DNA from 4 places in the Lysinibacillus sp. JK80 genome. Region 4 is predicted to be linked to each of the others. Evidence: riboswitches for the same ligand, from Rfam matches in the RefSeq annotation. Region 4 holds a riboswitch; each other region holds the start of a gene.

The links. A riboswitch is a leader RNA that binds a small molecule or an ion and turns the genes downstream of it on or off. The one in region 4 is predicted to bind cobalamin.
Region 1: linked by a shared signal. The riboswitch ahead of HXV90_RS05055 (hypothetical protein) and the one ahead of nikA (nickel ABC transporter substrate-binding protein) in region 4 are both predicted to bind cobalamin.
Region 2: linked by a shared signal. The riboswitch ahead of HXV90_RS12785 (ABC transporter substrate-binding protein) and the one ahead of nikA (nickel ABC transporter substrate-binding protein) in region 4 are both predicted to bind cobalamin.
Region 3: linked by a shared signal. The riboswitch ahead of cobT (nicotinate-nucleotide--dimethylbenzimidazole phosphoribosyltransferase) and the one ahead of nikA (nickel ABC transporter substrate-binding protein) in region 4 are both predicted to bind cobalamin.

Annotation. Positions count from the first base shown of each region.
Region 1 is NZ_CP058997.1:966,046-974,124, forward strand. Features, by position in the region: gene HXV90_RS05050 (elongation factor G) at 1-1,935, shown strand, start outside; gene HXV90_RS05055 (hypothetical protein) at 2,052-2,807, opposite strand; cobalamin riboswitch at 3,034-3,217, opposite strand; gene HXV90_RS05060 (GNAT family N-acetyltransferase) at 3,428-4,195, shown strand; gene HXV90_RS05065 (PH domain-containing protein) at 4,359-4,739, opposite strand; gene HXV90_RS05070 (YhfM domain-containing protein) at 4,941-5,237, shown strand; gene HXV90_RS05075 (methyl-accepting chemotaxis protein) at 5,363-6,607, opposite strand; gene aspA (aspartate ammonia-lyase) at 6,767-8,079, opposite strand, start outside.
Region 2 is NZ_CP058997.1:2,496,348-2,504,426, reverse strand. Features, by position in the region: gene HXV90_RS12795 (class I adenylate-forming enzyme family protein) at 1-563, shown strand, start outside; gene HXV90_RS12790 (acyl-CoA dehydrogenase family protein) at 565-2,232, shown strand; cobalamin riboswitch at 2,290-2,472, shown strand; gene HXV90_RS12785 (ABC transporter substrate-binding protein) at 2,610-3,578, shown strand; gene HXV90_RS12780 (FecCD family ABC transporter permease) at 3,575-4,576, shown strand; gene HXV90_RS12775 (adenosylcobinamide amidohydrolase) at 4,573-6,033, shown strand; gene HXV90_RS12770 (cob(I)yrinic acid a,c-diamide adenosyltransferase) at 6,046-6,609, shown strand; gene HXV90_RS12765 (heterodisulfide reductase-related iron-sulfur binding cluster) at 6,970-8,079, shown strand, end outside.
Region 3 is NZ_CP058997.1:1,857,854-1,865,932, forward strand. Features, by position in the region: gene glnA (type I glutamate--ammonia ligase) at 1-870, opposite strand, end outside; gene HXV90_RS09850 (MerR family transcriptional regulator) at 926-1,303, opposite strand; gene HXV90_RS09855 (methionine gamma-lyase family protein) at 1,458-2,711, opposite strand; gene HXV90_RS09860 (trimeric intracellular cation channel family protein) at 3,053-3,658, shown strand; gene cobT (nicotinate-nucleotide--dimethylbenzimidazole phosphoribosyltransferase) at 3,710-4,765, opposite strand; cobalamin riboswitch at 4,857-5,032, opposite strand; gene HXV90_RS09870 (hypothetical protein) at 5,441-5,836, shown strand; gene HXV90_RS09875 (rhodanese-like domain-containing protein) at 5,880-6,182, opposite strand; gene hfq (RNA chaperone Hfq) at 6,278-6,508, opposite strand; gene miaA (tRNA (adenosine(37)-N6)-dimethylallyltransferase MiaA) at 6,606-7,508, opposite strand; gene HXV90_RS09890 (alpha/beta fold hydrolase) at 7,495-8,079, opposite strand, start outside.
Region 4 is NZ_CP058997.1:791,357-799,435, forward strand. Features, by position in the region: gene HXV90_RS04165 (hypothetical protein) at 1-278, opposite strand, end outside; gene HXV90_RS04170 (SHOCT-like domain-containing protein) at 288-674, opposite strand; gene HXV90_RS04175 (DUF2089 domain-containing protein) at 687-1,052, opposite strand; gene HXV90_RS04180 (ABC transporter ATP-binding protein) at 1,243-2,049, opposite strand; gene HXV90_RS04185 (ABC transporter ATP-binding protein) at 2,059-2,829, opposite strand; gene HXV90_RS04190 (ABC transporter permease subunit) at 2,843-3,652, opposite strand; gene nikB (nickel ABC transporter permease) at 3,655-4,608, opposite strand; gene nikA (nickel ABC transporter substrate-binding protein) at 4,680-6,296, opposite strand; cobalamin riboswitch at 6,446-6,638, opposite strand; gene metE (5-methyltetrahydropteroyltriglutamate--homocysteine S-methyltransferase) at 6,786-8,079, opposite strand, start outside.

The DNA.
Region 1 (8,079 bases), 170 kb from region 4:
TACAAAACGATCGGTGTACTTGCGCACGTGGATGCAGGAAAAACGACCTTCTCTGAGCAAGTGCTTTTTCATACAAATAGTATTCAAGCACGGGGGCGTGTTGATCATCAGGATACCTTTCTTGATCATCATGAGCTAGAGCGCAGACGAGGCATTACGATATTTGCCGAGCAAGGGCGCATGAATATTGGCGATGATACATACACATTGATTGATACGCCAGGGCATGTCGATTTCTCCCCTGAGATGGAGCGTGCTATTCGTGTGATGGATTATGCCATTATTATCATTAGCGCTGTCGAAGGGATACAGGGCCATACAGAAACAGTGTGGCAACTTTTACGTCAATACCATGTCCCTACCTTCTTCTTTATCAACAAAATGGATCGTGAGGGTGCCAATATGGAGGCCGTCATCAGCCAGCTTCGTAAAGATTGCTCTCAGCATGTATTGCTCATCGATGAGCCACTGCGAGCAGACTATGTATCAAATAATATTATGGAATGGCTGGCGGAGCGCGACGAAAAATTGCTTGATGCCTTTCTAAATGAGTCATTGGAGCATGAACAGTGTCTTGCTCAATTAAAGGAAATGATTAAAAATGAAGGTGCCTTCCCTTGCTTTGCTGGCTCGGCCTTAAAGGATGAGGGCATTCAGGAATTTCTTGACCAGCTCCCGCTGTTAACGGCTTCCCATTTTGACAAGGATGCCCCGTTTGAGGGCGAGGTTTTTAAGATTCGTCATGATGGGCACCAGCGTTTAACCTTTATGAAGGCAACCAAGGGCTCGTTGCATGTACGAGATGAATTTTCATTTGACGAAGTAACAGAAAAAGTGACCGAAATTCGCCTTTATAACGGCAGTCGCTTTGAGACCGTTCAACAGGTAGAGGCAGGAGAAATTTTCGCTGTCAAAGGACTGAGCCAGGCAAACATTGGGGATCGAATCGGTACAACGATGCTATCACAGCCCTATGAGCTTGTCCCAACCTTACAGGCAAAGGTTCAATATGAGGGTGATCAGCATATCAAGGAAGTGCTACAGATTTTCCGGTTACTCGAAGCAGAAGAACCGTCCTTGCGTGTGGTCTGGCAGGAAAAATTTCAGGAAATCCATGTGCATATTATGGGTGCCATTCAATTGGAGGTCCTAACTGAGGTATTAATGACGCGTTTTTCATTAGCTGTCTCCTTTGGTGAGCCGCAAATTTTATACATGGAAACCATTGCGACGACCGTAACGGGCTATGGTCATTTCGAGCCCCTCAAGCATTATGCAGAAGTTCATTTATTAATGGAGCCAAATCCACGTGGAACAGGAAATACCTTCACCAATGCCTGTCATGCCGATCATTTATCTGTAGGCAATCAGCGCCTTGTTGAAAAGCATCTGTTTGAGCGTGACCATCATGGGCTACTGACAGGCTTCCCTGTAACAGATATTCATTTTACACTTCTAACAGGTCGCGGGCACAATGAACATACATCGGGGGGAGATTTCCGTGAAGCCAGTTTCCGTGCCCTGCGTCAGGGGCTGGAGCAGGCACAAAATGTCCTACTTGAACCCTATTATCGCTTTAAAATGAAAGCTTCAAATGACTTTATCGGTCGTATGATGACTGATATTCAGCAAGCAGCAGGCACGTTCGATGACCCGATTTTATCCGAAACGGATGTTATCCTAACAGGTCGTGCACCTGTTGCCACTTTAATGAGCTACAGCACAACCTTTGCCGCCTATACAAATGGGAAAGGTGCACTCACACTCCAATTTGATGGCTATGATGTGTGCCATAATACAGAGGATGTGATTGCACAGATTGGCTACGATAAAAATGCCGATCCTGAGTATAGTTCCTCTAGTATCTTTTGTGCAAAGGGCAAAGGATATTCGGTTCCATGGCAAGAAGCACAGGCAGCCATGCATTGCCTGTAGGATAGGATGAGCCTGCTCGCTTCGGGTAATCCGCGGGTATTTCTTTCTTGGGCATCAATATATCTCTACCCTACCATAAGATATTACAAGCCCTCCAAAAAATGGAGGGCTTGTTTTTATAGTGCACCGACAGCTTTCTTTGTTGGATTGTCCAACAAATATGCGGGTTCAACTATTACATAGTCATGCTTGTTCGTAAAATCAATTAGTACCTTACCAGGTTGACTTTTTAATAGTTGTAGATGATCAATTAATTGCAGTAAAAGCTCGTGACCGTTGCCACGTGGATGCCAGTTGAAATGATAATCATTTAACGCTTGCACCGCTTCAATAAATTGGGCATATTCCTGCTGCACAAATGCAATGAGTTTGTCATGATGAGATGCTAAATCATATAAATATGTTTCGTAAAAGCGCATGACAATCGAGCATAATAAGTCATTGACACGAGCGGCACTTAAAACAGGCTTTGGCTCCAATGATAGACGGTCGAGGTTGGGCTTTGCGCGTGTAGAATCAATGCGCGTAATTAAGTGATACGCTTCTCCGTTGACCTCATAGACAATCGGATTGGTCGGCATGTACATCATAAAACTATTCGTCTTTGTTTTTAGTTCATCTGCTATGGCTGCTTTCGCTAAAAGATGACCGTCCACATCCCCATTTTGTATCCAAATAATTTCTTTATTATATAAGATTTGCTCAAAGAAGCGATCATTACGAATCAGCTTCGTTGCTAATAATTGATCGATCAGAGACTCGACCACCATTCTTGTTTTCGCTTTCTTGGCAACTTCTGTGCGTGGTTGCTTACAAATGTTCAGATCTTCATAAGGCGTTTCCAACGTTGTCGTTACATGAATATTTGTCATACGTGCATCCCCTTTGCGTACATATTTTCAAAACAAAAAGGACTCCCTACTTTTGAGGAAATCCTTCATTTTATCTTCTTTCATCACACAATGCCAAACAAACCCTAAGTATGTGTGAACGAGTTCGATTGTGAACCCTTTCATTTACTATGGGCGTTTGACGTACTGTGACGAACAGAGCATTCTGTTTTGTCAACATGCCACCTCCTATTCCTCGTAGGTTTATGGTGTGTACTCGTAACAGGCAGGTATCCTGACTCATGATCATCGCTTCTTTTCTCCTTCCCGTCCAAAGACAGTGGATACTGAAAAGTCGCTCACATTTACAGTTGCGGGACAGTGTCGGATTCACACCGACTTCCCTTTTAAGCAAATTGCACGCAATTTACACCTATTACTACACGCTATTCAGTTGTCATAGGAATGAGTATAAGCACATTCCTATTAGATTACTAAAATCAATTGTAAAGTAGTGTTTTTCTAAAGTCAAATATCACAATATTTTCCAAACTACTAATAAAGTTAGAGGGGATATAAAAAAGGTGAACTGCGTATTTATTATCTTTCATTGACTTTATAATGAAAGATAGTGTACTTCTAATAGTGGAAGGATGAAAAATATGAAAACAAGTCAACAATTAGTAACGAGTAATTTAGAGGAAAAAATGAAACTATTTACTCGAGCCGTTTCTGGACAAATTATAGAGGAAGCTCATTTTGTCATAGCCAATACGAATATTCCAACTGATACATTTAATTTGTTAGTAGCGAAATCGCCTATAATTCATAAGGAAAATCATCTTAAACAAAGGATTAATCATTTCATTGTGAATAAACTTCCCTTCAGCACGTGGGTGGATGCCAACTATCTAAGCGATGATTGGCTACAACTGATAAAAGACTGCAATTTACAGGAAGCTGAACGAAATATGATGATGAAGCTTGACCATACACTTCACACAGGTCCACGAATTTCCAATTATCTTACCATCACAGAAGTAAGTAACAAGGAAGAGCTTCTACAATATAAGGAAGTTTTTCTAAGTTTATTTGGAGAAACAGCAGAAAGAGATGCATTAGAAATTTACTTTCATCAATTCTCACAGGAAAAACTAGCATCAAATGCTCGCATGTTTATTGGTTGTATAAAGGAAGTACCTATCGCTACGGGATTATTAATCGACAGTAAACATAGCTATGGGATTTATGATGTGATGACAAAAGATGCGTATAGGGGCAAGGGTTATGGCAGTGAGATGTTTCAATTCCTACTCAGTCAAACAATCGATAAGCAAAAGCCCGTAGTCTTACAGGCATCAGAGGATGGAAAAAATATTTATAAACGCTTCGGGTTTAAAGAAGTCGGAGAAATGATTGTATTTGAATAAAACTTCGCCAAGGCGCTCTTATTTACACTTGACAGTATTTTCGAGCTTACCGTAATCATGAAGCCGATTTAAAATCCGTTACACCGCCCCCTTCCTGGCACGACAGAAAAGCCTCGCAAATCTGCGGGCTTTTGGTTGTGCACACGTACTATTAGCACCTTCATTACGTCCCCAAAACATACTGTGCTAAGACGCTTTGCACCTTATAAATATTTGTCGCCTTATTGAAGTTTTTTTGAATCGGTAATGGACTGCCAGACACCCATATTTTAAGCTCTGCATCTAAATCAAATGTTCCAGCTGTTTCGACTGAAAAATGAACGATATTTTTATAGGGAATGGAATGATACTCTGTTTTCTTGCCAGTCACTCCTTGCTTATCAATGAGGATTAATCGTTTATTGGTAAAAATAAACGTGTCTCTAATAATTTTATAGGCGTTCTTGACTGTCTCGTTTGGAATTAATAAATTATGGACCTCCTCCTGGAGTTTTTCTAAATTCACCTCACTTGCATTGCCGATCAATCCATCAAATAAGCCCACTATCTGTCCCCTTTCGCTCTCGTTTATTTAATGTATTACAAAGAAGTGAGAGCTACGACAGGAAATGGTGGTATTATTTAGCCTATAAAGGGGGTGAGTGGTTGCGAATAATGATAGTAGCCTTAGTGTCTCTACTAGCCGTTGTTTTACTAGGATGTAATGAAAAACCAGATGATGAATTAGCTAAGGTCAGCATTTCTATTGGTTAAATTTAACAAGGTGAACACTGATTTTTTTAAAGAATATACGGATGAAGAATCACTTACACTATTCCAACAAGCCATTGCAACAACAGTCAAAAACGAGGGTGTTGTCAATATGGCTTCGCCAGAATATGATGTACAAATAGTGGACAAGGCAGGAAACAAATATGGCTATCATCTTTGGTTAGGTGATAAAGGTCAAAACAGTAGTTTGATGCATGTCGAGGATACGCATACGATCTACACAATATCTGAGGAGTTCACTGGGAAACTAATTGCGCTGGTTTTACCATAAAAACACTTTCCATGTATTCTAGGAAAGTGTTTTTATGGTCAATCATTTCTACTTTGTGGCTTTTCTAGTATTGATGAAGATGCTTATTTAGGGCTTAAAAAACCTAGAAAAATACTTTTCATTGCCTAAACCTGAAACTGGTTAGTTAACTTCTGTAAGTTATCCGCTTGGACACTTAAATCCTGTGTGACATGATTAACTGCTTGCATTGAGGCTGTTTGCTCATCCATTGAATGTAAAACAGCTTCTGTATAATTCGATAGCTTGCCCATGCCAGCTGCGATGGTTGTCACAGTGGATGCCACTTCATTGGCGCTACTTGAAAGCTGCTCAGCTGTCGTCGAAATATCCTCCAGCTGACTTGTCATTTGACTAACATGCTGTGAAATTGTGCCAAATGATTTTGTCGCTTCGTCAATGACATACACTCCTTGTTGAACATTTTTCAAATCATCTTCTACTGATGAGGCTACTTGTTTTGTATCACTTTCTATTCCTACAACTAAATCCACAATTTGCGTAGCAGAGTGCTTTGATTGTTCTGCTAATTGACGCACTTCTTCAGCTACAACGGCGAAGCCTTTACCATGCTCCCCAGCGCGTGCTGCTTCTATGGCCGCATTTAATGCTAGTAGATTGGTTTGATCTGTAATGGTAGTAATCATATCTGTCATTGATTTAATATCTGACATTTTAAGGGATAATTGCTGCATCAATCCACTTGTTTTTTCTGTTGAAGAGGAAATAAATTGCATTTGTTCTTTTGCCACATGTAAAATATTTGCACCATTTCCTGCTATCTCGCTAGCATCTTTCGCATGCACAAACACATCTTGTGTGGCTACTGTAATTCGCTCAATGCCATCAACGGTTTCTTGCATAGATTTAGCACTATCATTAGCCGATTGTGCTGCTTGCTTCAAGCCCTCTGACGTCTTCTCCATTTGTTGATCTACTTCTTCCACAGCAAGCGTAATTTCATTCGTACTCGCAGATAATTCCTCGATGCTTGCTGATAAATCTGTAGAGCTGTGCGCAATTTTTTGTGTCATTGTTCGTAATTGTTCCTGCATCTCTAAAAAGGATTGAGCTAGTTGAGAAATTTCACCATTATCACGAACCTCAATGACAACGGTATCTAATTGACCTGCCGTAATTCCTTGTGCAGCCTCTGTGATTTGTTTGATAGGCTGTATCACTTTGTAGTGAACATACACTGTGTAAGATAGTGTAATAGCGATGCCTACAATCGTTAACACGGTAGAAAACCAATCTAATGTCGTTACATTGGCTAAATCGATAAATAAAATAACGATCATTAAAACATTTAAAACGGAAAAGCCAAGTAAACTCTTTTTTCGTAAACTCATTACAAATTCCCCCAACTAAAATATGTCTTCCATACCATTATTATAGTTGAATAATCCTAAAATACATAAGGATACGCTCTATTTTATATGAGAAAAGGTCTACAAAAAAAGACTATAGACAGCCTTTTAGGGCATGTCTACAGTCCATCATTGCTCGTTTTATTTTAATTTCATGATACTAGAACCCGCAATACCTGGGTGTGTCATTTCATATGGATCTAAAATCAAGTCTAATTGTTCTTTTGTTAGGACGCCTTCTTCAATGCAAAGCTCACGAATTGAACGACCTGTTAAAATAGCTTCACGTGCTAGACGAGCAGCTACTTCATAACCGATGTGAGGGTTAACTGCTGTTAGCACGCCTACACTTTTTTCTACATATTCTTTCATGCGCTCTTCATTTGCTTCAATATCTTTTAAGCAGTTTTCTGTAAACGCACGGAATACATTATTCATAATGCTAATCGATTGGATTAGGTTGAACACTAATACAGGCTCCATTACGTTTAATTCTAATTGACCAGCTTCCGATGCTAGAGAAATTGTATGGTCATTCCCAATTACTTGGAAGGCTACTTGATTCAGCACCTCAGGCATAACTGGGTTAACTTTACCTGGCATAATTGAAGAACCTGGTTGACGAGCTGGTAACAGGATTTCTCCTAAGCCTGCGCGAGGACCAGAAGCCATTAAACGCAAGTCATTAGCAATTTTAGACATATTAATCATACAGATTTTTAAAGCGCCTGATACTTCTGTGTAGGCATCTGTATTTTGTGTTGCATCCACTAAATGCGTTGCACCTTTTAATGGTAAACCAGAAATTTCAGCAAGATGCTCATCAACAGATTTAATGTAGTCTGGGAAGGCATTTAAGCCTGTTCCGACAGCCGTTGCACCCATGTTCACATCATATAAATTCGGGCGAGTTTGACGAATGCGTACGATGTCACGGTTGATAACGCGGCAATAAGCTTCAAACTCTTGTCCTAAGCGGATTGGCACGGCATCCTGTAAATGCGTACGTCCCATTTTAATGACATGAGCAAATTGCTCTGCTTTTTGATGGAAAACGGATTGCATATAATCCATCGTTACTAATAATTCATCTATTAAATTTAACACAGCGATATGAATAGCTGTTGGGAAAGCATCATTTGTTGATTGTGACATATTGACATGACTGTTTGGGCTTACTGTGTGATAGTCACCTTTTTCTTTCCCTAAAATTTCTAGGGCACGGTTAGCGATGACTTCATTGGCATTCATATTGATGGATGTACCTGCACCACCTTGAATTGGGTCTACAATAAATTCAGCATCCCATTTGCCATCAATCACTTCTTGCGCTGCTTCGACAATTGCCTCACCAATTTCTTTTGATAATAGGTGTACTTCCATATTACTTAATGCAGCTGCCTTCTTCACAATCCCCATTGCTTTAATAAGTGAAGAGTGAATTGTGTAGCCTG
Region 2 (8,079 bases), 1.7 Mb from region 4:
TTGGCAAGGAGCATGAAGCAAAGGCAGGAAGTATTGGTCAGCGGGCGCCACTTGGTACAGAGTTGCGTATTGTGAATGACAGTGGAGAAGATGTAAATGTAGGCGAAGTAGGGGAAATTGTCTTGTTGGGTGAGGGCAACATGCTTGGCTACTATAAGGATGAAGTAGCTACTAATGAAGCCTTTATTGATGGTTGGTTAAAAACAGGAGATCTAGCTCGCAAGGATGAAGATGGTTTTATTTGGATCGTAGATCGTAAAAAGGATGTCATTATTTCGGGAGGTGTCAACATTTATCCGAAAGAAATTGAAGATTGTTTATTGAGCTTTGAAGGTATATTCGAGGTTGCGGTAATTGGTGTACCACATCCGCAATGGGGGGAAACTGTAAAGGCGGTGTATTCTGCTAAACAAGACATCCATGAGGAAGCTTTGAAAGCTTATTTAGAGGAACATCTTGCAAAGTTTAAAATACCACGTATTTTTGAAAAAGTAGAAGCGCTACCACGCAATGCATCAGGCAAAATATTAAAACAAAATTTAAAGGGGCAAGAGGTGAGATAGCATGAAAGTATTACAACAAGAAGCAATGCGTACTACGAACTTTTTTACTGAAGATGACACGCTTCAAAAAATAGTAGAAATGATGTTAGATAAAGAGTTTTTATCCTATGCCCAACGAGAGTTAACAGATTTTGGTGAGCTATGTGCAGGTGATATTGATGCAAGGGCAAAGCATACAGATCGACAGGGTGAGCCTCGCCTTCAAAGATATGATGCCTATGGGGAAGAGATATCGGAGGTTTGGGTTAATGATGGCTATAAAAAAACGATTGAAGAGACATATAATACTGGGATTGTAGGCTATGTACACAAGCATATTCCGCAGCTAGGACACAAGGGGAATTATGTTTATAGCTTTGCACAAGGTTATTTGCTATCACATGCAGAGCCCGGTTTTTATTGTCCAGTAACATTGACAATGGCAACTGCCTATCTATTAGATCATTATGCAGATGAAGAGGTAAAGCAGCGTTTTTTACCACATGTGTGTGCAACAGGTGACACAGATTTATATGAAGGTGCGACCTTTTTAACAGAACGTCAAGGGGGCTCTGACGTAGGTGCAAATGTGGTGGAGGCGAGAAAGGATGGCACTGCTTATCGTCTATATGGTGAAAAATATTTTGCATCCAATGCGGGCATGTGTGGTGTAGCGATGGTATTAGCACGACTAGAAGGTGCGCCAGCAGGTTCCAAAGGCTTAACATTGTTTGCAGTTCCTTGGCGCAAAGAAGATGGAACAACAAATCATTTACGTATTCGCCGACTGAAAGATAAGCTAGGCGTTCGGGCAGTTCCCTCTGGTGAGGTAGAATTTGATGGTGCACTTGCCTATGTTGTAGGGGAGCAAAATAAAGGGATTTATTATATGCTAGAAGCACTAAATCTCTCTAGAATTTGTAATGCAGTCGCTTCAATTGGTATTATGCGTCGCGGCTTCTTAGAGGCAAAACATTATGTAAGCAATCGACATGCATTTGGCAAGCCCTTAACACAGTACCCTATGATTCAGGATACTTTAGGGAAATTTGCAGCTAAGTTGCACGTGGAAGTAGCGACAGTTTTTGATCTTATCCAATTATACGATAAAGTGACAAGTGGACAGGGAACTCAGCAAGATCTTATTATGAATCGTTTATATATTGCCATTATGAAAAAGGAAACAGCAGAGCAAGCTGTTCATTATGCTAGTGAGGCAATTGAATTACACGGAGGTAATGGCTATATAGAAGACTTTGTAACGCCCCGCTTATTAAGAGACGCCCAAGTGTTAACGGTGTGGGAGGGTACGGCTAATATTTTGGCCTTAGAACTCATTCGTTTAGTAGATAAGTTTCATGCTCATGAACTTTTTGTACAGGAGATGGAGGAACGATTAGACAAATTAGCTGACAGCTCACTAGTACAAATCGTTAAAGAACAATTGGCGAATATGTCTGTGAAACTGCAAATTTTTAGCGCTTTAGACGAGGCAACGAAAACTTTTGAAGCTAAGGGTATGGCGGAAAAAATGGCTCACCTTTATGAAAGTGTCATAGCGGTTGAGTGGGCACATAAATTTGGTGGGAAATATGAAAAACTAGCGGACGTTTATTTAGAACAGACATGGTCATTAAGAGAAATGGGTGCTCAAATGAAAACAGTCCAATACTTTTCTGAAATTGTATAATGGCCGGGGAGTCGTCTTGAATGGAGGCGACTTTTTTCATTTTCATGTATAATGAAATCAACTGAATATTATAAAGGTTCTTTACTTAAGTAAAGTGAAAAGGGAAATCGGTGTAATTCCGATGCGGTCCCGCCACTGTAAGTGTGAGTTTTTTCAAATGATGCCACTGAAGATTTCGGGAAGGCTTGAAAAATCGCAAGTAGCACTAGCCAGGAGACCTGCCTTTATAACGACATGACAACCTACGAGGATAGGGTGGTGGATTTTGTATCAGTTTTTTTGGTGCGATTTTGCCCCCTCATCGATCAAAGATGAGGGGTTTTATTTTGATGTAGAATAAAGCGAAATGTCGCACGGATCAACGAAGGAGGATTCACATGAAGAAATTTTGGAAAATAGGATTATCAGCATTTTTAGCAGTAGGCTTGCTAGCTGCTTGTGGGCAGGAAGCAAAAGATAACAAGCCATCTAACGAGCAGCAAACACAGCAAGAAACAGCACAGGTGGATGAAGCGACATTCCCAATGACGATAACAGATGCCCTTGGTAAGGACATTACACTTGAAGCACCTCCTGAGAAAATTGTTTCACTTATTCCGAGTAATACGGAAATCCTTTTTGGATTAGGTTTAAATGATGAAATAGTTGGTGTTACTGACAACGACGATTATCCGCCAGAGGCAACTGAGAAGGATAAGGTTGGCGGTATGGAATACAATATTGAAAAAATTATTGCCTTAAAACCAGATATCGTTTTTTCACACGAATCTAGCATGTCTCTTTCAGAAGAGGCTATTGCACAGCTTGAATCAGCAGGTTTAAAAGTATTTGTAGTAAGAAATGCACAAGACTTTAATGAAACATATGCAACAATTGAGCAACTTGGACGTGCTACAGGGAAATTACCAGAGGCAGAAAAAATTGTTGCGAATATGAAGGCAAAAGTAGAAGATGTTTTGTCTAAAGTCAAGGATGTTGAACCCAAAAAAGTGTTAGTTGAAGCATCAGATGAGCCAGATATTTATACAGCTGGTAATGGTACATTTATGAACGCGATGCTTGAGATGATCCATGCAAAGAATGTAGCTGTAGATGGTGATAATTGGTATAAAATTGATGCAGAACAAATTATCGCAAAAAATCCAGATGTCATCGTGGTGACATACCATTATGTACCAGATATTTTAACGAAAATACCAAAACGTGCGGGCTTTGATACGATTAATGCCGTAAAAAATAATGCGATTGTGCAGGTAGATGAAAGTACAACAAGTCGTCAAGGGCCACGTCTAGCAGAAGGTCTAGAAGAATTAGCCAAAGCAATCTATCCTGAGGTATTTAAGTGAAAAAAATAGCACTAGCCTATACACTAACATGTACGCTTCTTCTTATTAGCATCTGGTGTGGCGTAGCGATAGGCTCGGTTCATATTCCATTAGAAGTATTGTGGAATAAGGCGGTTGATGAAACAGCCGCCAATATCTTTTGGAAAATTCGTTTACCTCGTGTGTTATTAGCGGGACTAGTAGGCGCATCTCTAGCTATTGCTGGAGCAGCTTTCCAAGGTTTGTTAAAAAATCCATTAGCAGATCCATATACACTAGGGGTTTCATCAGGGGCTTCTGTTGGTGCTGTTTTAACGATCTTTTTTAGTATTTCTATACCTGTTGTCGGTTTGTATGCGCTGCCAACCTTCAGTATGATTGGTGCTATCATCACGATGGTAGTTGTTATGAGCTTTGCTAGACTCGTAGACCGCTCATTAAAAATGGAAACGTTGATATTAACAGGCGTTATTTTTAGTTCATTTTTAGGTTCCCTCATTTCATTAATGATTGCCTTATCTGGTGAAGAATTACGTCAGGTAATAGGCTGGCTACTTGGTTCTGTTTCGATGCGTGGTTGGCCATATGTCCAGATGATCATTCCATTTGTGATTGTAGGTTCAATAATGCTATGGACACAAAGACGAGAATTAAATGTCTTATTGTATGGTGAAGAGCGAGCAAAACATTTAGGTGTTAATGTAAAGCGTAGTAAATATTTGATATTAGCAGGGGGCTCCATGCTAACTGGGGCAGCTGTAGCAGTTTCTGGCACAATTGGCTTTGTAGGATTAGTGGTGCCGCATATGACAAGGATGATTTGGGGTTCTGATCATCGCCACTTATTACCATTATCTTTTTTCAATGGTGCAACATTACTCATTATTTGCGACTTAGTAGCACGAACAATCATTGTGCCAAGAGAGCTACCAATTGGTGTTATTACGGCATTTATTGGAGCACCTGTTTTCTCCTATATTTTTTATAAGCAGCGAAGAAGCAAGGGGGTACGGGCATGATTGTTGTTGAACATCTATCAGGTGGCTATGAAGATGTACCAATCGTCAGGGACATTAGTTTTACTGTTGAAAAAGGAAAAATTCTTGGCATTCTAGGGCCGAATGGTAGCGGGAAATCCACATTATTAAAAGTAATGAGTGGTATTTTACCAGCTACTGCTGGAACCGTTTCGATTGATGGACAAAATATTCTTTCTTATAATGCTCGTGCTTTGGCGAAAAAAATGGCTGTATTACCACAGCTTCATGCAAATGCTTTCTCGAACAGTGTGAGAGAGGCAGTTTCACTGGGGCGCTACCCGCATCAAACAGGCTTTTTCTCGAGTTGGTCTGAACAAGATGAGAAGGCAGTTCAACATGCAATGCTTCAAACAGGTGTAAAGCGATATGAGCATACACCGATGGAATTTTTATCTGGCGGTGAACAACAAAGAGTTTTTGTTGCACAGGCATTAGCTCAAACAGCTGAAATCTTACTGCTGGATGAACCAACGAATCATCTTGATATTGCACACCAACGTCAAATTTTAGATATGGTTCGGAAGGAAGCCATGGAGTGTGGTTTAACAGTCGTTATGGTACTACACGATATGAATTTAGCCTCTCTTTATTGTGATGAATTATTGCTGATGGAAAGCGGACAAATGAGAGCACTTGGTGCACCACATGAAGTATTAATTGCCTCCCAAATTGAAGAAGTTTATCAAGCACGGGTGACTACATATGCTCACCCTGAAATACCAAAACCTCAAATTACAATGATGCCCGCAGCTACAGACTATCAGCAGCGAGCTGTCATCAAAAAAGAGCACTTTACGATAACTGAACAATATATCCAACTTCAATCAGAGCTTCCTCTGAAGACCGTATCTTCTGCAGTTCATAACCCAGGTATTGGCTGGCATAATTGCTTATTAAATCGCTCAGTTCCTGGTGATTATGTCATTAGCGATGTGAAACGAGAAGTTAAAGAATTTTTGAAAAGGGAAAATTTTTCATCTACAAATACTGTTGTTATGCTAACAGCAGTACCAACAGCTCTAGTGGCCATCAATGAATTTTCAGCACCTTTTGGCAGTATAATCGTAGCTGTAACAGCTGGCGTAGGCAATGCAGTTGATGTATCTCGAGTACACGAAAGACAAGATGATCCATATATTGGTACTATTAATACATGGGTTATCGTTAATGGTTGTTTATCGGAAGAGGCATTTTTTCAGGCATTGATGACAGCAACTGAGGCAAAAACAAAGGCGTTGCAATCAGAAAATATTCGTGATGAGCGGAGTGGAACAATTGCAACAGGTACTGCTACAGATAGTCTGTTAATTGCTGCAACTCAAAAAGGAGAAGAAATGCTGTATGGTGGCCCTATTACGGAAGTTGGTAAAATGATTGCAAAGGGTGTCTATGAAACAACAGTTCAGGCGATTAGGAATTATAAAAACCAGTTTTAGGAGATGAGAGAAATGAAGCTTTACACGAAAACAGGCGATACGGGGAAAACAAGTCTTATTGGAGGACGGGTTGATAAAGATAGTTTACGTGTGGAAACATACGGGGCAATTGATGAATTAAATTCCTTTATTGGGAAGGCCGTAAGTGAATTAGATCAAGCGCTTTTCAAGGATATTTTAACAGACCTAGAGACAATTCAGCATGAGTTGTTCGATGCTGGTGGAGACCTTGCTAATGTGATGAAAGAACGTCATTATAAATTAACAGAGCAACCGATTGAAGTACTTGAAGCTCGTATAGATGCTTTATCAGACGAAGCGCCACCTTTACAACGTTTTATTTTACCAGGAGGTGCACCAGCAGCGGCAACTTTACACATTGCACGCACGGTTGCACGCCGAGCAGAGCGTGAAATGGTGACACTTATGAAAGAAGTTGAAGATGTACCAAAGGTTGTACAAAAATATTTAAATCGCTTATCGGATTATTTATTTGCAGCTGCACGTGTTGTAAATGCTCGCTTAAACGTAGCAGATGTTGAATACATTCGCAGTGGGAATGTTTTTAAAAAATAAAGTTTGATTTAAAAAATGTTTTTGTACAAAAAATGAATTTCCAGATGTTAAGCTACGGGGCGGTATAGGTTTGTATGCAATTTAGCAGATTTTCAAAAGTCTACTGAATATGGGACATCCCCCCTAAGTATAATAGTTAAGGAAAGTAAAAATTGCTACTTTGAAAAATTCAGGGTGGCTTTTTTTCTTGTAAAATGTAAGAATATAAAATTATCAGAAATATTTCCGTTTTATGTTGACTGAATGCTCACTCATTTATTAGAATAGGAATATAATGATAAAGTGAAGTACATTTCTGTTTGAACTAGCAAATTCGTCACAAAGAGAGAAAATTACGACAAACTAAAGGGGGGACCAACCATGAGTCCATTATTAATTGCTAACATTGTCTTAACAGTCGTGGTTGTGCTTTATGCAGTAGGATTGTTCTTCTACCTGTTGAAAACACGCTATAAGTATGTGCAATTGGGGAAAAAGGTTGAGTTTGATGAAAGTGTTAAAGAACGACTTCGTTATATTATGGTCAATGTATTTGGTCAAAATAAGCTATTAAAGGATCCAAAGAGTGGTTTAATACATGTTATGTTTTTCTATGGATTTTTGATGGTACAGTTAGGGGCCATTGATTTAATTTGGAAAGGACTAGCACCAGAGTCACATCTGCCACTAGGCATTTTCTATGGTGTCTTTACATTCTTCCAAGAACTGGTGGTTTTAATGATTTTAGTCGCGGTAGTGTGGGCATTTTACCGCCGCTATGTTGAAAAGCTAGTGCGTCTAAAACGAGGATGGAAAAACGGCCTTGTATTAATTTTCATTGGTGGGTTAATGGTATCTACATTAATCGCTAATGGTATGGGATTAATTTGGCATGGTGAGGGATTAACTTATACGGAGCCAGTTGCTTCAAGTATTGCTGCTATTTTTGGCTTCCTACCTACATCAGTTGCCGCTGGTGTGTTTTATGTAATGTGGTGGGCACACCTTTTAATTCTATTAACATTCCTGGTATACGTACCGCAGTCTAAACATTTCCACTTAATTGTCAGTCCACTTAATGTTTACATGAATCGTTTAGATCGTACGGGTACATTAACACCAATTGATTTTGAGGACTTGGAAGAAGCTGGAGAAAATGCTGAAAGCGAAGAGGATATGCCTTCTATTGGGGTAGGACGCATACAGGACTTCACACAAAAGCAAATGCTTGATCTATATTCTTGTGTAGAATGCGGACGTTGTACAAACATGTGTCCAGCAACAGGAACAGGAAAAATGCTGTCTCCTATGGATTTAATCGTAAAATTGCGTGACCATTTAACATTTACGGGCGCAGTCGTAACAAAACAAAAACCATGGGTGCCTTATCAATTCTTTGCCAATACAAAGGGTAACCAGCTTGCAATTGCAGCTGGTGCTGAAGGTGCTGTAATTGAGGATATCTACAGCCCATCTTTAATTGGCGATGTC
Region 3 (8,079 bases), 1.1 Mb from region 4:
GTTTGTTACAGCTGTGAAACCTTGTACGTGTGCAAGAACACCCGCCATGAATTGCATAGCTGTTTCAGAAAGACCTAATTCTGTAGATTCATCATAGAACGCATTTTCTTTGCCTTTAAATAGTGACACGTTAAAGTGCATACCAGAGCCTGCTTCACCAAATAGTGGTTTTGGCATAAATGTAGCGTGTAAGCCATGTTTACGAGCGATTGTTTTAACCACTAATTTGAATGTTTGGATGTTATCACATGCAGTAACAGCATCCGCATATTTAAAGTCGATTTCGTGTTGTCCTGGAGCTACCTCATGGTGTGATGCTTCAATTTCAAAGCCCATTTCTTCTAGCTCTAACACAATATCACGACGGCAATTTTCACCAAGATCTGTTGGCGCTAAATCGAAATAACCACCATGGTCATTTACTTCTAATGTTGGTTCGCCTTTTGCATCTAATTTGAATAAGAAGAATTCTGGCTCAGGCCCTAAATTGAAGCTTGAGAAGCCCATTTCTTCCATTTTTTTAAGAATACGTTTTAGGTTGTTACGTGGGTCACCAGCAAACGGTTCGCCTTTCGCAGTGTAAACATCACAGATAAAACGTGCTACTTTCCCTTTTTCAGAAGTCCAAGGGAATACTACGAAAGTATCAAGATCAGGATATAAATACATATCAGATTCTTCGATTCGAACGAAACCTTCAATAGATGAGCCATCAAACATCATTTTATTTTCAAGTGCTTTGTCTAATTGACTTACAGGAATCTCAACATTTTTGATAGTGCCAAGAATATCTGTAAATTGTAAACGAATAAAGCTTACGTTTTTTTCTTCGATGAGACGTTTAATGTCCTCTTTTGTGTATTTACCCACAGTTTTCCACACTCCTATAATTTGTCTAGCTTTTATGTTTACCCTACCCTATTTATTAATAGAATCGAGATAAATCCCCTCTTCGGATGGACGATTTTTGCATGCGCTGTGCTTGACGCATTTCTTCACGCATAATTTGGCGTAATTCTGAATCACTTAAATCTTGCTCATCAGTTGTTGCAACAGGACTTTTCTTTTTAGCAAATATTTTTTTAATCTTCGCCATATTCATACCCTGTTCTAAGTAATCTTTAACCTCAAGCAATGTGTCGACGTCATTTAGTGAAAACATACGTCGATTGCCTTCTGTTCGGTGCGGCTCAATTAAATGGTGTTCTTCATAATAACGAATTTGTCTTGCCGAAAGCTCTGTTAATTGCATCACGATACTCATCGATAATAACGGCATAGTTCGTCTAATTTCACGACTCATTTAAGTCCTCCTCCAATACCCGCTTATCATATAACGAAATTTTTTTACTGTCAACCAACCATGTAAGGTTATCTAACATGGTTGGCACTATTTTTTTCAATTCGATTAAAAATTGTAAAAAACTATTCATATTTAAGCTTTATCTATTGTCTTGTTATGCTTTTTGAATGGCTTGAACCGCACTGCAAATAGCAAATTTAACGTGTTCATATGTTAGTCCCCCCTGGATAAATGCTGTATATGGAGGTCGTATTGGGCCATCCGCTGTTAGCTCAATGCTGGACCCCTGAATAAATGTTCCAGCTGCCATAATGACATCATCTTCATAGCCTGGCATATAGGCTGGTTCAGGAGCATAATGGGCATTTATCGGTGAGTTCGCTTGTATTTCACGACAAAAATCAATCATTTGCTGAGCCGTTTGGAACGATACTGATTGAATTAAATCTGTACGCTTCGCATGATAGCTCGGAGAAGTGCTCATGCCGATTTCCTCAAGCATTGCAGCTGTAAATATCGCCCCTTTTAGTGCTTGCGATACAACATGTGGTGCCAGGAAAAACCCTTGATAAAAATCACCTAGTGTATTTAATGTGGCCCCCGCTTCTGCTCCAATACCTGGAGATGTCATACGATAGGCACATTTCTCCACTAAATCTGCGCGTCCAGCAATATAGCCACCAATTTTAGCCAAGCCTCCACCTGGATTTTTAATGAGTGATCCTGCCATTAAGTCAGCCCCGACCTCTGTAGGTTCCTGCGCCTCTACAAACTCGCCATAGCAGTTATCTACAAAAATAATAGCTTTCGGAGCTATTTTACGTACCTTTACACACATTTCTGCAATTTCTTCAATTGTAAAAGATGGACGTGTGGCATAGCCTTTTGAACGCTGAATCGCAATCATTTTGGTTTGTGCTGTAATGGCCGCTTCTACACCTGCCCAATCAATAACCTGATTATCTAGTAAATCCACATGTCGATAACCGATTTTATAATCTTTCAGTGAACCTGTATCTTTATCACCACCATCGACAATGGATTGCAATGTATCATATGGCTGCCCAGAAATATAAAGCAGCTCATCACCAGGACGCAAAACACCGAATAGACTAAGCGTGATTGCATGTGTGCCTGAAATAATTTGTGGTCGGACTATGGCTGCCTCTGCACCAAATACCTCCGCATAAACACGCTCTAGATTATCGCGCCCCTCATCATCATAGCCATAGCCGTTTGATGGGTGTAAATGATAATCACTTACTTGATGCTTTCTGAAAGCTGCTAGCACCTTCTGCTGATTGTAGAACGCCATTTCTTCTACATTGGCATGATAAGGCCGAACTTGCTCCTCTACTTTTGCCGCTAACGATAGCGTTTCTGTTGATAAATTTGATGTAAACGTCATTCTTTCTTCTCCATTTCACAATGTCTCGCATTTCAATCAGTAAGATTTATTGACTATCTAAATTGACTTCAATCACTCTAGAATTCCCTAACCAACTACTGGTATATGAACGCTTTTGACGAATGTTTTTCTTTATTTTAATCACATTTTATCAATTTGTATGTGCACCTGTAAAACTTGCCTATTGTTTCTAAGAGGATTTTACGCTAAGCTAATGTGCGGACTCATTTCAAGATGCGTATTTAATGACCGATTTTGGCTATTAAATTCATAGATTCTGTTACGTAAAAAGTCTTTTAACTTTTAATAAAGTTTATTTATTGATAGAAGGGGTGAAAGGGATGGCTTGGGAGGTTTTTAGTATTATAGGAACAATTGCCTTTGCTATTTCTGGGGCAATTATTGCCATGGAAGAAGAATACGATTTATTCGGTGTATATATACTTGGTATTGTGACTGCTTTTGGTGGAGGAGCTATCCGAAATTTACTCATTGGACTACCTGTCACAACACTTTGGGGACAGGATATGATGTTTCAAATAGCGCTTGCTGCGATTACGATATTCTTTATTTTTCCGCATCATCTGATTCAACATTGGCATCGTTGGGGTAACTTCACAGATGCGATTGGCTTATCAGCATTCGCTATTCAAGGCGCACTCTATGCTGTTAAGCTTGATATGCCAGTAAGCGCAGTCATTGTAGCTGCTGTTTTGACAGGTTCAGGTGGGGGTATTGTACGAGATTTATTAGCTAGAAGAAAACCATTAGTTCTCCGTGATGAAGTTTATGGTGTTTGGGCAGCTCTTGCAGGATTGCTAATCGGATTCGAGGTTTTTACAGGAGACATTTTCCTTTATATTTTATTCGCAGTGATTACAGCTTTACGTATTCTTTCCTATATGATGAAGTGGCGCTTGCCATTACGAAAGTTAAATCGTGCATAAACACCATTCAGCCAATGACCAAAAATTAAGTCATTGGCTGTTTTATTGTTTTTATCTTTTTAACAACTGCATTGATTCTTCTAAAGTCGCCATGTTTTTCATCATCGAGCAAGCTGCATCTAAAATCGGAAAGGCTAAGGCTGCTCCAGAACCTTCGCCTAAACGCATATTCATGTGCAACATTGGTTCAATGCCTAGTAAGGCAGCGGCAATTTTTGCCCCTGGTTCCTCTGAAGCATGGGAAGGAATGATATAATCGATTACTTTTGGTTCGAGCTTATAAGCAATGAGGGCTGCTATAGTTGAAATAAATCCATCAATGACAACGGGTTTACGATGGGCAGCAGCGCCAAGAATAATACCTGTCATAGCCCCTATCTCTAACCCTCCAACCTTAGCCAGAACATCAATAACATCATTTGGATTAGGCTTATTTAAGGTAATTGCTTTTTCAATAACTGCCGCTTTATAGGCAATGCCTCCTTGGCCTACTCCTGCACCAAACCCCGTTACTTCGATAGGGTTGCATCCCGTTAAAACAGCTAATATCGCAGCACTTGGTGTTGTATTGCCGATGCCCATTTCTCCAGTCCCAAGTACATCAGCACCTTTTATGATTTCCTCAGTGGCCACACGGATTCCTACTTCTATCGATTGAATGGCTTCTTGTTTGGCCATAGCTGGACCATGTGCCATGTTATCTGTACCATATTTAATTTTATGAATAATGACACCTGCATCAAGTGGAATATCTTCTTTTACACCCACATCTACTGTGACCACCTTTGCATTGGTAATCCCCGCAATCGCACAAACGCCTGTACCCCCCTTAGGAAAATTTAATGTTTGAAAGACCGTAACATCTTGTGGATTCGTGGTTACACCTTCCTCGCAAACACCATGATCTGCAGCACAGACAATCATCACTTTTTTGTTGACCGTCGGATATAATTGTCCTGTTATACCAGAGAGCTGTACGGCAATTGATTCTAGTTTACCCAAGCTACCCGGGGGCTTACAAAGCGCATCAATCCGCTTTCTAGCTTGCTCCATACTTTTCATATCAGCCCCCTGAATGTTTTGAATCGTGTCTTGTAATAATTGCATGATTATTTCTCCTCTCGTTCTCATAAGACAAAATAAAAAGTCTGTAGTTTATTGTCATGACAAATAAACTACAGACTTTTCCATCATCTATATCTTCTATAGCATGTAGGCAGGTCTCCTGGCTCAAGTTCAACACCTCATAGTACCTTCCCAGCAATTTGCTAGTGGCATACACTATGAAATTCCCTTATACAGTGGCGGGTCCGCTAAAGCTTTTCACTTTATTCCCTATTCTCCCTAATGGGCACCTATTGCTTTTATGTAATTATGTTAAATCTACTTTACAACTTTTTTAGTGTCAAGAGGGAAAATTTTTTTGAGTGTTAACTTAGTACATACTGTATTCCCAATATAAGCTTATCAAGTGCTTGTCACAATAAATGATTCCTTCACTTGATTCCTAGTCTTCCATAATTAGTGCTTTTTAGAATTCTCTATGTCTAACACTCGGCTTGTACAAAAATCCATTACTGAATCAATTGCCATAACAAGTAAACTACAGACTTTTCCATCATCTCTACCTTCCATAGCATATGTTCTGCCAATTCACTGAGTAATGTTGAACATAAAAGTTGAAACCTTAATAATCTGTTCAATGTAAACATAAATTATTTCTATGATTAAAATTAGGGTAAGTATCAATAGTAAAACGATGAAAAGTTAGGAGTAGATACGATGAATACAAAACAATTAAGAAACGCTATTGCTGAAACCTGTGAAACGCACGATAGCCTCTATGCCAAACTCGTAAAACCGATCAATCAGTTGTTAATCAATATCGACGCTTCGATCAGTGAAGAGACAGCAAATAAAATACTAGAAAATTTAAAGTTATTTCATAGTGGTGATAAATACATTACGGAGTGTCATTTCGAGGAGAGTCAAAATTTCTTGAAAGATGGCATTGAGCTTCTCCAAAAAGGGGATTTGGCGAATGGAGCACTACAAATTTATGGAGCTGGTCTAAACTTTGCTAGTTATGCTTCAAAAGTGCAGGGACAAAAAAATGTTAATATCTACAAAAACTTTGAAGAGAATTTTAATTTTATCATGGATGCCTTGAAAAAATAATCATGAAAAAAGAAAGAGTGTATACTCTTTCTTTTTTCATGATTTATTTAAATTCTAATTCTCCATCATAAGCCAGCATGCCGCCTTCAAGGTTTGTTACATCAAATCCTTGTGCCTCTAAGTAAGCACACGCATTGGCAGAACGAGCTCCAGCCTTACATACAATAATATATGGCTTTTCTACATCTAATTCCTCTAAACGTTCAGGGATAGTTCCGAGTGCAATATGTTGAGCACCTGGGATCATGCCATGGGCTACTTCATCCTCTTCACGTACATCGATAATATATAGGTCCTCATTTGCATCTAACAGATCTAATAATTGTGTTGTTTCCATTGTTTTCATAAACTTTGTCCTCCAAAATATCAAATTCCACTATCATTATAGCTTGTAGCAAAAAAAACAGCCAGTGTGAGAACACTAACTGTTTAACAAACTTATTATACTTCTGTCTCTAAAAACTCTATTTGTTTTGCTGGTACGAATGTAGAAATGGCATGCTTGTAGATTAGGTGCTGCTTATTCTCAGCATCAAGTAGTAATACTGTAAAATTATCATATGATTTCACAGTCCCTTTTAACTGAAATCCGTTTAACAGAAATACAGTTACAAAAACACTGTTTTTACGTAGTTGGTTCAAGAACGTATCTTGCAAATTGATTGATTTCATCAAATAGCCTCCCTACTAACTTTCTACCTCTTCATTCCTATAGTAGCACGTTCTACCAATTTATCAATTAGTAATTTTTAGAAATTTTTCTTTATTCTTATAATCGATCATCCGGCGTAATAAAATGGACATCCATTTTATTACGGAAATAAGTAAGCTGTCTTTTTGCATAGCGACGGGAATTTTGTTTTAGGCTATCAAGGGCTTCCTCTAGGGTACATTTGCCATCTAAATAATCATATAATTCTTTATACCCGATGGCTTGTATAGACTGTACTCCACGGATATTTTGCTGCCATAATCCCTTCACCTCTTGCAGAAGACCATTTTCCACCATTAAATCAACACGACGATTAATACGGTCATATAGCACGTCACGGGACATGTTTTGACCTAGACCTAAAATAACATGGTCGTAAAGGGGTACTTCCCCTCGATTTTGCGCTTCAGCTGCTTTTGATACACCGCTTAATTCCAGCATTTCTAATGCACGAATAACACGACGTGTATTGTTTGGATGGATTGTCTCCGCTGTTTGAGGGTCTAGTTGTTTTAGTTTGTCATGCATTGCCTCAGGGCCAAGCTTTGCTAATTCCTCATAGTAGGCTTTTCGTGCTTCTTCATCTACTTTTTCATCAGTAAATTGGAAATCATAGAGGACAGCTTGTACATATAAGCCAGAGCCTCCTACTATTATAGGTAATTTTTGACGAGCTTGTATTTCCGCGATCTTCGCACGTACTAATTTTTGATAATCTGCTACCGAAAAAGATTCTGTAGGCTCTAAAAAGCTAAGTAAATGATGAGGAACGCCCTCCATCTCTTCTTCGGTAATTTTAGCTGTCCCAATATCGAGCCCTTTATAAACTTGCATGGAATCACCATTAATGACTTCACCGTGATATTTTTTTGCCAGTTCAATGCTTAATGCCGTTTTACCTGAGGCAGTCGGTCCTACTATTGCTACGACCTCTGCCTGCTGCAATTTAGTTTCTATCATATTTTTCTAACCACCGTAATAAAACTTGAAAGACCGCTTCTTGATTGTCTTCATTTAAAATTTCATGTCGTTTATCCTCGAATAAATAAACCGTTACATCCTCTACTCCCACCGCTGCTAACTGTTCAGCAACTTTGTAAACGCCTAGCCCCCGTTCACCAACCGGATCTTTACTGCCACTAATCAAGAGAATAGGGAGGTCTTTTCTTACTTTTGCTAATTCTCTTTTACGATTTAGTGTGGCAAAGCCAGTTGTTAAATCCACGAAAAATTGATTCGTTGGAATAAAGCCACAATAGGGATCATCGATATACTTTTCCACCTCTTGTTGTACTGAACATAACCAATCATAGGCAGTCTTCGGATTAGGAAATTGCTTATTAAAGCTACCAAAGCTCAATTGATTTAACAGCTTACTTTCAGTTTCTTTTCCTAGTCCCTTAGCTAAAGCCTTGGCTACTAGATTTCCTACAGCATGCAAGGCTGTCACATTTCCAGTGCCACAGAGAATAACATTATCTACTTGCTCTCCGTATAATTGAATATAGCGTCTAGTAATGAAAGAACCCAT
Region 4 (8,079 bases):
AGTCTAACCTTAACCTCAGTCCCGTCCTGAGCTTTGACATCGACTAGCACAAGTCCTTTATAATTTTGTAGTTCCTTGATAATCGGCTTTAACATTTCTTTGTCGATGAGGGGAAAGGTAAAGTCTATTTTCTTTTTATCGAAGTATGCCTTTGTCCACTTATTGGCTTGTTGCTGAATCCATTTAGAAGTTAAAATGGAGAGGACAATGGTTAGCACAGTATAGGGAACAGGGACGGTAAAGCGAACGTCTTTTGCTTTCACTTTTACATGCATCATTCGTCGCCTCTACTCAATGAAGACTGCAACGGAATCTCCGTTTGCTGATTTTATATCTACAATTTGTCCATCTAGTTCATTTTCAATTGCTTCAAGAAGAAGATTGATGTCGATATCTTTTACGTATTTTTCAGATTGCGGAATACTTGCAGCGATGCTGTGTCCTGCCATCAATACGGCTTTGACAAGTTTAATTGGTAAATTTACCGTGACATTATCATTTTCGGTGGATACAACACGGACCTTTAACGTTTTATCTAAATACTTTGTTTTTTCCACAAATTTATTCTCTGATTCTTCTTTCTGTTGTAGCACTTGAATCAGCTCTGATCCTTTATCCGCATCAATTTTGCCCTCTTGAATCATCGTTAACACTTTTGTAATTTCCTCTTTCATGGTCGTTCCTCCCTATTCGTCTTTTAAGAGCTTTATGGCTTCATCTGTTGTGATTTCGCCATTTTCAAGCATGCTTACAATTTTTTTCTCATCTACTTCATTTTTCTTCTTTTGAGCATAGCCAAGGGATGAAATAATATCATTTAGCTTGCCTCGAACTGTTGGATACGAAACCCCCAGTTCCTTTTCAACCTCTTTAATATTTCCTCGGCAGGTTAAAAATACTTCCACAAAATGAAGCTGATCCTGTGATAAGGATGCTAGCTTCGACAATTCAAACTCATTTTCAATGGTCGTGTGACAATGAGAACACTGTAACTTCGTAATTTTTAATGTTTTACTGCAGACAGGACAATTTGTGATTACTTGATAAGCCATAGTGAACTCCTTCCTTTAAGTTAAGCTGATTATATAATAAAGAAATTAAAGATGTAAATAATAATATTAATAATTTTAATTAAAAAATAAATAAAATTAATATCTTGATTAATTTTATTTATTTTTGTTTCTATATTGCTTTAAAAATTAAGAAAACGCCATTTTTAATTTCTCAAAATGGCGTTTCTGTTTAATTGGGTCTATCCTTCTTTTTTCTTTCCCGCGGGTGTGATGGCAAAATTGCATTGTATAACGCTTGTGAAGCGGGGTGCTGATATGTCCCATCCTTGCCTATCTCCTCCACTAGCTGACCATGCTGCATCACAAGGATGCGATCTGACATAAAACGTGTGGCCTGTAAATCATGTGAAATGAATAGATAAGCAAGCTGTAGCTCTTTTTGAAGTCTTTGCAGTAGCTCTATAATCGTCTTTTGCAAAATCATATCAAGACTACTAATGGCCTCATCTAAAACAATCAGTTTCGGCTTTAATGCAAGAGCTCTAGCAATGTTGACTCGTTGCTGCTGTCCCCCACTTAGCTGTGAGGGATAGTTTTGAGCCATTGCCCACTCTAACTCTACACAGTCTAGTAATTCCCTTACTTTCTGTTGTCGCTCTGCTTTGCTAAAATGCTCGAAATTCAAAAACGGTTCTTCGAGTATTTCGAAAATCGTCTGTTTTAGATTAAATGAATGATAACTATTTTGAAAAACAGCCTGTAAATTTCTTCGTATCATTTTTTTCTCTTTGCTGGGTGCTTCGTATAAATTGACACCTTGAAAGATCAGCTCTCCGTTTGTTGGTCGTTCAATCCCTAAAATAATGCGCCCTAATGTGCTTTTTCCAGAACCACTTTGACCGACGATGCCAAGACATTCTCCTTCCTGAAGTGAAAATGTCACATTCTCTAATACAGGGGCTTCCTGTCCTCGTTTGAATAGAAATGGTCTTTGCGCATAGTATTTCTCAATATTTTTTACTTCTAGTAGCGTCATTTTATCACCTCATAGCATTCTCGCTTGTAAAAGTTTCTTGGTATAGGGATGCTGAGGCGCATCAAAAAAATCAAAAACATTTGCTTGCTCAACGATTTCTCCTTGATACATCACAGCCACATCGTCCGCAAGCTCAGCAATGACACCTAAATCATGCGTGACAAGGAGTATGGTAGCATCTGTTTCTGAGCGAATTTGATTAAATAGTGTTAATACTTGTTTCTGATTGATGGTATCCAGAGCAGTCGTAGGCTCGTCTGCGATGTAGAGGGAGGCCTGTATCGCCATTGACAGAGCAATCATCACACGCTGTAGCATGCCTCCACTTAACTGGAAAGGATAGTAGGACAAGAGCTGCTCTGGCTGAGGTAAATGAACTTTTTTCAAAGCATCAAGGGCGATCTGTCTCATTTCTTTTTTTGTAAGCTTAAAGTGTGCTTTTAATGTTTCTCGAAAATGACTTTCAATCGTTTGAATATGATCAAATGCAGCGGGTGGGTTTTGCAAAATCATCGAAAGATGTCTGCCACGATAAGCTCTCCATTTAGTAGCTGAAACGTTTAATAAATTTTCTTGCAGATAGAGTACTTCCCCTTGGCTGACATGGGCAAAGGACGGTAATGTTTGCATGATGGCATGGCAAAGCATAGACTTGCCACTGCCACTTTCCCCGATAATTCCTAGGACTCGCCCTTTATAAGCTGTCAGGTTGATAGAGGTTAATATATTTTTCTCCCCTATTTTGACTGTGAGGTCTATCACTTCTAAAACTTTCTCCATAACTTCCCCTTTCCTAGTCAAGCCTTTTTAAACGATTTGCTAATTGATTAAACAATAACACAACAAGGATGATGGCAAGTCCTGGATAAAGCATTAATTCAGGATGCTGTCTCATGTATTGCTTTCCTTCATTGATCATCATGCCCCATTCTGGAATCGGTGCCTGCACCCCAAGTCCGATAAAGGAAAAGCCTGCAATTTCTAAAATCACCTTCCCGATATCTAATGCGACAATCGTGACAATAGATGGCAATAGATTGGGTATATAATGGCGTCTAATTAATTGGATACCTGTAGTGCCCGTTATCCTAGCAGCTTGAACAAAGTCTTTCTCATTGATGCCAATAAACAAACCTCGGATCATTCTTGCATAATAAATAAGCTGTGTGAAAATGAGCGCTATTAAAACATTTTTTAAGCTAGGACCTAATATACCTAACAGCCCAAATGCAAGTACGAGTGTCGGAAAGGCTAATAAAATATCACATAATCGAATAAAAAGAAAATCAATTAATCCTCTTTTCAACGCTACAAAAGCACCCAGTAGGATAGCTAAAACAATAGCGACTAGCTGAATGATGAGCGCTGAACCTAAAGAATAACGAATACCTAAAAGAAGGCGTGACAAGATACACCTTCCTAAATGATCTGTACCTAATGGATAGTCCCAAGACGGGACTGAAAATTTCTTAGCAATATCGACAGCAAAAGGGTCGTGTGGCATTAAAATTGGCGCCAACAGTCCTAATAAGCCAGTAATGACAAGGAGGAATAGACTGATTAATCCTGTTAAGTTGCCACTTTTTGTTCGTACAAATTTCATTTTTAATCTCTCCTACCCTTCATCATTAGATGAGGGTCCAATAAACGATGCAATATATCTGTACATAAATTGGCAAGCACATAGATAACCGCAATAATTAACACATAGCATTGTACAACTGGATAATCCCTGTTCATAATGGATTCTATTAAGTACCTGCCGAGTCCGGGCCAGCTAAAAACCTGCTCCACAATCACGGCTCCACCTAAAAGATTGCCAAGGGTCATGCCTAGCAAGGAAGTCAAGGGAATAGCAGCATTTCGCAAAACATGACGGATAAGAATCACGGAGCTTTTTAATCCTCTTAGCCGTGCATATTGAACATATTGCTGCTGTAATTCTTCTAGGATGGTTGAACGGATAAGCTGAACGAATAATCCAATTGTTGGTAACGCCAGTGCGAAGGCGGGTAAAACTAAATGAGCAGGTGTGCCCTTCCCGTTTGTCGGAAAGAGTCCTAATTTTAAGCTAAATAAATAGAGTAATAGGAAACCTAACCAAAAGGCTGGAATCGACACACTCAATATGCTAAAGAATCGTATGATTTTATCGATGATGGTGTGCTTATACAATGCGCTTATTACTCCGAATGGAATACTTAGCCCTAAAATGAGGATAAACGCAGCAATAGCTAATTCAATGGTTGCGGGTAATTTCACGAATAGTTCATGTGCCACAGGTAATTTACTAACAAAAGATGTTCCAAAATCTAGCTGGATTACGCCCTTTCCCCATAGCAAATATTGAAGAAAAAACGACTTGTCTGTTCCCAGTTCCTCACGTAATGCCTGAATGGCTTCCTCTGTTGGCGCAACCCTTGCCAAACGTAGTATGACTTCAGCAGGCTCTACAGGAACAAAACGAATAAATACAAAGGTTAGGATGGAAACGCCTAATAAGACAAAGGGCAATGTTAAAATTCTTTTTAAACAAAAGATCCATGTTGATTCATACATGCTGTCACTTCCTACTCAATCCTATGATAAAGAGAGAGCTGTCTCTGCTAGACACACTCTCTCCTCCACTTTTATTTTTCTTTAGCCATTTGTGCATAAGGTATATCATATTCAGATGCACGTGGTGCAAAATCCTTTAGAGATGGTTGATAAATCACATTATTTGTTTCGTAAGAAATAGGGTAAAAGAGTGCCTGGTCATGAAACATCGTTAAAATATTCGTGTAAAGCTGCACGCGTTCCTGTTCATCTGTTCCTACTAATAATTGGTGAATTTTCGTATCGATTTCTTTGGCGTTTGCTAGGCCTAATTTCGCCTCGTACACACCACTAGCATTTGGTGTAGCTGATTCATTTGCAAAGCTATGTGGATCTGTAGGTGGTCCATTGGTACGCCAGAAATTAATATCCACCTGGTCATCCATCAATTTTTGAAGACCGACCATTACATCTGCCCCTTCTAAATTCAACTGAACGCCAATTTTTGCGAGTTCACCTTGCATTAATTCTGCCATTGGTTTTTGAATCGCATCGGATGCAATGTAAATCAAATCTAAAGACAACAGCTGTCCGTTTTTTGAACGAATTTTTTCACCCTTAGGTAATAACCACCCTGCCTCATCTAGCAATTGTTGGGCTTTTTCTGGATTGTATACAATAGGTGCTAAATCTATATTGGCATAAGGAATCGCATCCCAGAACAATGTGTTCGCTACTTTTTCCGTACCATGTGTAATACTGTCGACCATTTGTTCCTTATTAATAGCATATTGAATGGCTTGACGTACCTTTAGCTCAGATAATGGACCAGATTGTGTATTGAATAGCAGTGCTTTCGTAGATAAAGGCTCAGAGGTAGCAGTTTTGTATTTGCCACTGTCTTTTAAATACGTATAGTTATCTAAACTAATAATGCCACGCCCATAAATTAAATCTAATTCTTCGTTTTCAAATGCTAATGAAATAGATTCTGAGTCAGGAATAATTTTTACTTTTATTTGTTCAACTAGTGGTTTTTCTCCCCAATAGTTTTCATTGCGACTAAATAATGCATATTCGTCCTTTTTGTATTCAGTTAATACCCAAGGGCCTGTTCCAATCGGTGCTTTGATAGAATCTTGCGTCATATCATCCTTTGGGAATCCGTTATCCCCTAAAAAACGGAAAGGTCTGACGAAGGCAAGTTCGTTTAAGACTGGATAATAAGGCTCATCCAATTGCAGACGAATTGTAAAATCATCTACTTTTACAACCTCTTTCATGTGGTTAACCATGCCCATCCAAGAATGCATGTCTCGATTCGCTAAAACGGCGTCAAAGTTACGAATGACATTATCTGCATTAAATGCAGTGCCGTCTGAATATTTCACGTCTTTTCTTAGATGGAAAGTATACGAAGTTTTATCCTCAGAGATGTCCCAGCTTTCGGCGAGCTTAGGCGTAACAGTACCATCATCATTGTATTCCACCAAGGATTCATAAACCATTGCTTGGGCAGTCATTTGATTCGGTAAATATGTATGAGGATTCAATGGACCGACATCTAATGGCCAGCCAATCGTTATTATTTTTTCATCTGTTTGGTTTGCTGAGGTCTTTTCCTTTTCTTCATCCGTGCCTGTACAGCCAGCAAGTAAACTGAACGTCAGGACAAGCAGGAAAGGAAGTAAATACTTTGTCAATCTCATTTTCTGTCTCCTATCTCTATTCGTAGTACAAATACATCTACTTGTTGAAGAAGAGAAGGCATAAAAAAACCTTATTCTAAAAAAGAATAAGGACAGAAAAACCCACGATGAGCAAGTCTCCATCCATCTCCCTATCTTTCGTAGATCATCAATGAATCTTCTTACAAGCAGGCATTCTGGCTCATGAATCATCATTTTGTTTCACCTTCCCAAGTACTCACTCAGTGGTATTTGAAACAAAACTCCTCATTTACAGCTGCGGGACAGCATGGGATTTTCACCCATTTTCCTTTTAATTGAATGAAAGACGATTTCACTCAAACTTGTAATGATTGCTATGAAATTAGTAATAAACATAACATGCTCGCATGTTCACGTCAATTTTACTTTCTGAAGATAATATATATATCGACGTAACATATAAAGACTAGGGATTTACCCTAGTCTTCGTTATTGGAGAGTAGATGTGGTAGATTAAAAATCATTTCGTTAGCTTGATGTAGATTGCTGTACAGCTTGACGCAACGTTTTAGTAGCAGCAACCATATTCGCTAAAGCTGCAACGGTTTCATCTTCTTTTCTCGTTTTTAAGCCACAATCTGGATTCACCCAGAATTGATAACGGTCCAGCACCTGTAGACTATCTTTCATAATAGCGAGCATTTCATCCTCGCTTGGTACACGAGGGCTATGAATATCATAGACGCCTAAGCCAATTCCTTTTTTATAGGGCTGTGCTTGTAGTGAGGTAATAAGTTCCCCATGACTTCGTGATGTTTCTATGGAAATCACATCTGCATCTAGTGCGCTAATTGGTTCGATGAAATCATTAAACTCGCAGTAACACATATGTGTATGGATTTGTGTTTCATCTTTGACACTAGATGTCGCAAGCTTAAAGGAATTGACAGCCCACTCTAAGTAAGCCCCCCATTCCTCCTTTCTAAGCGGTAAACCTTCTCTTAACGCTGGCTCGTCCACTTGAATAATTGATATACCTGCGTTTTCTAGTGCTTCCACCTCTTTACGGAGTGCTAATGCAATTTGATAAGCGACATCTTTACGGGACAAATCATCTCGCACAAAGGACCAATTTAATATTGTTACTGGCCCTGTCAGCATGCCTTTTACAAATCGCTTCGTTAGGCTTTGGGCATAGGCGGATTCTTTTACGGTAATTGGTGAAGCCCATGCAACATCTCCATAAATGATCGGAGGCTTCACACAGCGTGATCCATATGAAACAACCCACGCTTTCTCTGTAAAGGCAAAGCCAGTCAGCTTTTCACCGAAATATTCGACCATATCTGTACGCTCAAATTCACCATGAACAAGTACATCGATATCTAATTCCTCTTGTATGGAGATCCAGCGCTTTGTTTCGTCTTCTAAAAATGTTTCATAGGCTTCATTCGATAATTGTTTCTTTCGCCACGCATTACGATTTCTTTTCACTTCATCTGATTGCGGGAAGCTACCGATTGTAGTTGTTGGAAACAGCGGTAATCCTAAGGCTTGTTGTTGGATCGTTTGTCGCTTCGTAAAATTACTGTGTCGTTCAAAATCTTGCTTTGTCACAGTTTGAACGGCTTGATGAATTAACTTATTTTGGCGGATTGGATGATTTTTTAGAGCCTCAATCGCCTTCATACTTTCTGAAAAATTATGTTGTAAGGAACCATCTTTATCTCGTCTATATTTAGTCAGCCCCGTGATTTCTACGATTTTCTCATCTGCGAAGGCCAGAGACTGCTTTAAAACAGGGTCAAGTTCATTTTCAAGA